3 regions of the Nesterenkonia sandarakina genome follow, and region 1 is predicted to be linked to each of the others. Evidence: predicted binding sites of a transcription regulator. Region 1 holds the regulator's gene; each other region holds the start of a gene.
The links. The regulator HrcA, encoded in region 1, represses chaperone genes, less so after heat shock. The targets are predictions, from matches to a motif close to TTNGCACTCGNNNNNNNCGAGTGCNAA.
Positions count from the first base shown of each region.

Region 1 (2,268 bases):
CTGCTGCTGCATGACCTCGCGGGCGATGCGGGACTCCTTGGAGCCCGGGACCAGGTGATCCAGCAGCACTCCGACGCGCCGCTGGGGACCGGGCCGGAATGCGCGGATGGCGCCGAGCAGGTCATCGGCGCCGTGCAGCGGTTCCACCACGATGCCCTCGATCCTCAGGTCCTCGCCCCAGACCTTCTCCACCAGCTCCGCGTCATGAGTGCCCTCGACCCAGATCCGTGAGGCGCGAGCCACGCGCGCTGGCGCGTCGTGGACCGCCACCGAGCCCGAGGCGGTGCGTGCGGGCTTCGGCGCGGCGGCGCGGGGAGTCGGGGGAGTCAGCTCCACCGGCTGACCCTCGTGCAGGAACCCGTGCCCCAGCGGGAAGGAGCGGACCTTGCCGCGGCGATCCTCCAGGCTGACCACCGCGACGCCGCCGGAGGCCTCCACCGAGATGATCGCCCCGACCCAGCCGGATTCGACCTCCTCGATCACCGCCCCGTGGTCTGCGGGCATGGCGGAGACCTTGCGCAGCTGGCTCTGGCGCAGCTGGGATAGGTCCTGGGCGCCCCAGCTCGAGGGGGAGGAGGGACGCCATTCGGGAAGGTGCGGAGCGCTCATGATCACCCATTGTAGAATTAGCACTTGTACTCGAAGAGTGCCAGATGGTGAGGAGGCGCCACACTTACATGTCAGACACCCGTCGACTGCAGGTCCTGCGTGCCATCGTGGAGGACTATGTCCACACCCGGGAGCCGGTCGGATCCCGGGCCCTGGTGGAGCGCCATGACCTCGAAGTCTCACCCGCCACGATCCGCAATGACATGGCCCACCTCGAGGAGGAGGGGCTGATCGCGGCTCCGCACACCTCAGCGGGCCGGATCCCCACCGACCTGGGGTATCGGCGGTTCGTGGACAAGATCACCGAGGTCCGACCGCTCTCAGCCGCCGAGCGCCGCGCCATGGACACCCTGCTGGAGACCGCCGACGACCACGACGCGATGCTCGAGCACACGGTGCGGCTTCTGGCGATGCTCACCAACCAGGTCGCCGTCCTGCAGCACCCGCAGCGTTCCACGGCGAAGATCCGGCACGTCGACGTCGTCTCGATGTCCTCGCACAAGGTGCTGACCATCGTGATCCTCTCCTCCGGGAAGGTCGAGCAGCGCATGGTCACCCTGGCCGAGGCGATCGGTGATGATTCGCTGCACCGGATCGCTCAGGTCCTCTCCACGGAGCTGCACCAGCGCACCATCTCGGCCCTGCCGCTGCCCAATGACACCTTGATCAGCCGGGTGGAGCCGGTGCTTCGCCCGTCGATGGCGATCATCGCCCAGGCCGTGGAGACGATCCTGGAGTCCTCCCGGGTGGATCGCATCATCATGGCCGGGACTGCTAACCTCGCCAGGTCGGGCCGCGACCTGGGTCCCTCCATCGGACCCATCCTCGAGGCGCTTGAGGAACAAGTCGTGCTGCTTCGGCTGTTGACAGAGATGGAGCAGGATCGGCGTGGCCTCTCCATCCGCATCGGTCACGAGACCAGCCATGATTCGCTGATGGAGACCGCCGTCGTCGCAGCCCAGTACGGCTCCCAGGTGGGAGCCGAGGGCGCCAAGCTCGGCGTCGTCGGTCCGACTCGCATGGATTACGGCTCCACCATGTCCGCGGTGCGCGCAATGGCGCGTTACCTCTCCCGAATTCTTTCCGAAGGGTGAACGTCCACGAAGATGACGACTGACTACTACGAGGCGCTCGGCGTCAGCCGCTCGGCGTCCACCGAAGAGATCAAGAAGGCCTACCGCAAACAGGCCCGCAAGCTTCACCCCGACGTGAATCCCTCCGAGGACGCCGCCGAGCAGTTCAAGGTGCTCGGCCACGCCTACGAGGTGCTCTCGGACCCGCAGAAGCGGCAGAACTACGACGCCACCGGTGACGCGAACGGCCGCGCCGGATTCCCCGGCGGGGGAGCAGGCGGCGGCTTCGGCGGCTTCGGGGACATCTTCGAGACCTTCTTCGGCGGCGGAGGCGGCGGCCCCGCCTCACGCACCCGCCGCGGTCAGGACTCACTGATCCGGGTCCGGATCGACCTGCGCGACGCCGTGTTCGGCACCACCAAGGAGGTGGAGCTGGAGACCGCGGTGACCTGCACCGTCTGTGACGGTTCCTGCACCCGCAAAGGCACCTCGCCGACCACCTGCCCGGACTGCCACGGTCAGGGCCAGGTCCAGCGTCCGATGCGGTCCATCCTGGGCACCGTGATCCAGACCCAGACCTGTGCAC
Region 1 covers NZ_JACCFQ010000001.1:2,247,227-2,249,494, forward strand. Annotated here, with positions in the region: gene HNR11_RS10325 (DUF3097 domain-containing protein) at 1-609, opposite strand, end outside; gene hrcA (heat-inducible transcriptional repressor HrcA) at 678-1,703, shown strand; gene dnaJ (molecular chaperone DnaJ) at 1,716-2,268, shown strand, end outside.

Region 2 (2,268 bases), 1.8 Mb from region 1:
CCTTGAGCCTGGCGATCATGTCCAGCACCCCGCGGGTGTGCCCATTGGCGGTGTCCACCACCAGGGCGTCCACGCCAGCGTCGATCAGGGTCATCGCGCGTTCGAAGCCTTCACCGAAGAAGCCCACGGCCGCCCCCACGCGGAGCCGGCCCTCGGAGTCCTTGGTGGCCTGCGGGTAGCGGTCGGCCTTGTCGAAGTCCTTGATGGTGATCAGGCCCTGGAGCACGCCCTGGTCATCGACCAGCGGCAGCTTCTCCACCCGGTGCTCGGAGAAGATCCGCAGCACCTCTTCATTGGGGATCCCGACGTGAGCCGTGATCAGCGGCTGCGGGGTCATCTTCTCGTAGACCTTGGTGGTCAGGTACTGCTCGCGCGGGATGAACCGGGTGTCACGGTTGGTGATGATGCCCAGCAGCTTGGACTCCCCATCCACCACCGGAAGCCCGGAGACCCGGTAATGGGCGCAGAGCTCGTCGAGATCGGCGATCGTCGCGTCCGGGGTGATCGTCACCGGGTCGCTGATCATCCCGGACTCGGAGCGCTTGACCTTGTCCACCTGCCGGGCCTGGTCCTCGATGGAGAGGTTCCGGTGCAGGATGCCGATCCCGCCCTGGCGCGCCATGGCGATGGCCATCGGCGCCTCGGTGACGGTGTCCATCGCCGCGGAGGCCACCGGGGACTGCAGCTCGATGTTGCGGGAGAACCGGGTGGTGGTGTCTGCCTCGGAGGGGATGACGTCGGTGGCGCCGGGGAGCAGCAGGACGTCGTCGTAGGTCAGTCCGACGAAGCCGAAGGGGTCGTGCTCCGGTCCTCCGGCGGCGCTCGTCTGATGATGAGTTTCAGTCACGGTGGGGCCTCTCGGGGTCAAAGCGAATAGCTCAGCGACAAGTCTACGTCCCGTGCCCGTCCGCCCGGAGCCAAAGCCTTAGCACTCTGCTTGACCGAGTGCTAAGGCCGTCTATAAAGTCAGACTTAGCACTCGGGACCCTCGGGTGCCAGCTTGTCCGTGGGCCGTCAACCTGCGGAGATCAGCCTGACGGGGCACCATCCGGCACCGCGACGACGGTTGGCCACTCCTAAGGCGTGCGAGAAGATTTCGGCTCGTCGAGCACCCCGGACGCACCGGGAGGCTCAGCACGGGCCTGTGCAGATAAACCGAATCCACACCACGCAAAGGAGAGTACTGACGTGTCAGTCTCCATCAAGCCTCTCGAAGACCGCATCGTTGTCCGCCCCCTGGAAGCAGAGCAGACCACCGCTTCCGGTCTGGTCATCCCCGACACCGCCAAGGAGAAGCCCCAGGAGGGCAAGGTCGTCGCCGTGGGCCCAGGCCGCTTCGATGAGAAGGGCAAGCGCATCCCGGTCGACGTCTCCGAGGGCGACGTCGTCATCTACTCCAAGTTCGGCGGCACCGAGGTCAAGGTCAGCGGCGAAGAGTACCTGGTGCTCAACGCTCGCGACGTCCTGGCCATCATCGAGAAGTAAGAACGGACCGCTGAAGGCTCTTCACGGATCGCCTCACGTTCCGATTCTCACACTCTCAAAGGAGCACTAACCTATGGCAAAGCAGCTTGAATTCAATGACGCTGCACGCCGCGCTCTGGAAGCCGGCATCGATAAGCTCGCAGACACGGTCAAGGTCACCCTCGGCCCCAAGGGTCGCAATGTGGTCCTGGACAAGTCCTGGGGCGCACCGACCATCACCAACGACGGCGTCACCATCGCCCGTGAGGTGGAGGTCGAAGACCCCTACGAGAACCTTGGCGTGCAGCTGGCCAAGGAAGTCGCCACCAAGACCAACGACGTCGCAGGCGACGGCACCACCACCGCCACCGTCCTCGCCCAGGCTCTGGTCAAGGAAGGCCTGCGCAACGTCGCCGCCGGCGCGGCGCCCAGCGAGATCAAGCGCGGCATCGAGACCTCGGTCGCCGCTGTGACCCGCCGGCTGCGCGAGAACGCTCGCGACGTCGAGGGCCAGCAGGTGGCCAACGTGGCCGCAATCTCCGCGCAGAACGACGAGGTCGGCGAGCTGCTGGCTCGTGCCTTCGACGCTGTGGGCACCGACGGCGTGATCACCATCGAAGAGGGGTCCTCGACCTCCACCGAGCTGGAGATCACCGAGGGCATGCAGTTCGACAAGGGCTACCTCTCCCCGCACTTCGTCACCGACGCAGAGCGCCAGGAAGCGGTCCTCGAAGATCCACTGATCCTGATCAACCAGGGCAAGATCTCCAACATGGCGGAGTTCCTGCCGGTCCTGGAGAAGGT
Region 2 covers NZ_JACCFQ010000001.1:401,000-403,267, forward strand. Annotated here, with positions in the region: gene guaB (IMP dehydrogenase) at 1-847, opposite strand, end outside; gene groES (co-chaperone GroES) at 1,189-1,485, shown strand; gene groL (chaperonin GroEL) at 1,559-2,268, shown strand, end outside.
Region 2: a site for HrcA is predicted at 926-952, ahead of groES (co-chaperone GroES). Genes of this name have one in related genera too.

Region 3 (2,268 bases), 1.6 Mb from region 1:
GTCGGTGCTCGGCGCGGGGGCCTTGAATCCCAGTCTGCGCAGCTGCTCCTGCCACTGGCGGGCCTGGGCGGAACCTGCCGTGTCGACCTCGAGCTCTGCGAGCTCCTCGATGCTGGTGTTCTCCCCGGCGGCGAGTGCCCGGCGGACCTCCTTGGCCTCCCAGCGGCGCAGCACCGAGGGCAGACCCATGCGGATCAGGAACGCGCCGGAGGACTTCAGATGATCGATCAGCGGCGGCAGGAGCTGCTCCAGATCCGCGGCCGCCGGGTCCATCACCGGGCCCTCGGCCATATAGGCGAGCTTCTTCCCTCCGAGCAGCGGCACCGCTGCGGGGATGGGGAGTCGCCGGAAGAGCACCAGCGCGGCGGCCACCGGCGAGGCGTCGGAGCCCGATCCGGACTCGAAGACTCCGAGGCTCTGCGCCTGCCACTCCTTCTTCACCGCGGGCCAGCGCGGGTTCTGCAGGAAGGATGCGGTCTTGTGATCAGCGAGGAAGCGGGTGTGCTCCTGGGTGCTGATCGGGCGGACCTGGTACGCGGCGGCGACGCCTGAATCTCTATGCTCCATCACGCCTCAAGGGTACCGTCTGCGTGCCCGGCGACTGGGAGATCAGCTGCGCAGGCCGGTCCCGCACTCGGGGAGCGGAGCGCGGCTGCCGGTGGTGGTCCCGGCGGTGGCCTGCGGTCCGCCGGAGGAGGCTGGATCCGCCCTCGGCGCAGAGGTTTGCACTCGATAGGTCAGAGTGCTAAAAATTGGTTTAGCACTCTCGTGTCGAGACTGCTAGAGGAACCTGAGCAGGTGAGGCCATACAGATGTTCCCGGTGACGCGGGAACGGCCGTCCGTCGCGGGCACCTGGAATGGTTCGACCCAGCAGACGCGAACACGTCTGACAGTCACACACCACGGCTTGAGACAAGCCGAGTCCAGGAAGGACACGCGCCACTATGGCAAAGACTATTGCATTCGATGAAGAGGCCCGCCGCGGCCTCGAGCGTGGACTGAACGTCCTCGCCGATGCCGTGAAGGTCACCTTGGGCCCCCGCGGCCGCAACGTCGTGCTGGAGAAGTCCTGGGGTGCCCCCACGATCACCAACGACGGTGTCTCCATCGCCAAGGAGATCACGCTGGAGGACCCCTACGAGAAGATCGGCGCCGAGCTGGTCAAGGAGGTCGCCAAGAAGACCGACGACGTCGCCGGCGACGGCACCACCACTGCCACCGTCCTCGCCCAGGCCCTGGTCAAGGAGGGCCTGCGCAACGTCGCGGCCGGTGCCGATCCGATGGCGCTCAAGCGCGGCATCGACAAGGCCGTGGAGACCGTCACCGCCGAGCTGTTCAAGTCGGCCAAGGAGATCGAGACCACCGAGCAGATCGCTGCCACCGCCTCCATCTCCGCCGCAGACCCCCAGATCGGCGCACTGATCGCGCAGGCACTGGACAAGGTCGGCAAGGAAGGCGTCATCACCGTCGAGGAGTCCAACACCTTCGGTCTGGAGCTCGAGCTCACCGAGGGCATGCGCTTCGACAAGGGCTACCTCTCCGGGTACTTCGTCACCGACGCCGAGCGCCAGGGAGCCGTCCTGGAGGACCCCTACATCCTGATCGCGAACTCCAAGATCTCCTCGGTCAAGGACGTCATCGGCGTCCTCGAGCAGGTCATGCAGTCCGGCAAGCCGCTGCTGGTCATCGCCGAAGACGTCGAGGGCGAGGCCCTGGCAGCGCTGGTCGTCAACAAGCTCAAGGGCACCTTCAAGTCCGTGGCCGTGAAGGCCCCCGGATTCGGTGACCGCCGCAAGGCCATGCTGGCTGACATCGCCATCCTCACCGGTGGACAGGTCATCGCCGAAGAGGTCGGCCTGAAGCTGGAGAACACCACCCTGGAGCTGCTGGGCACCGCCCGCAAGGTGGTTGTCACCAAGGACGAGACCACCATCGTCGAAGGTGCCGGCGAGGCCGACGAGATCTCCGGTCGCGTGGCCCAGATCAAGGCCGAGATCGAGAACTCCGACTCGGACTACGACCGCGAGAAGCTCCAGGAGCGCCTGGCGAAGCTGGCCGGCGGCGTGGCCGTCATCAAGGCCGGCGCCGCCACCGAGGTCGAGCTCAAGGAGCGCAAGCACCGCATCGAAGATGCCGTGCGCAACGCCAAGGCCGCTGTGGATGAGGGAATCGTCGCCGGCGGCGGCGTGGCCCTGATCCAGGCCGGCGCCCGCGCCTTCGCGGCCCTGGAGCTCAGCGGAGACGAGGCGACCGGCGCGAACATCGTG
Region 3 covers NZ_JACCFQ010000001.1:623,732-625,999, reverse strand. Annotated here, with positions in the region: gene HNR11_RS02950 (lipid II:glycine glycyltransferase FemX) at 1-567, opposite strand, end outside; gene groL (chaperonin GroEL) at 946-2,268, shown strand, end outside.
Region 3: a site for HrcA is predicted at 723-749, ahead of groL (chaperonin GroEL). Genes of this name have one in related genera too.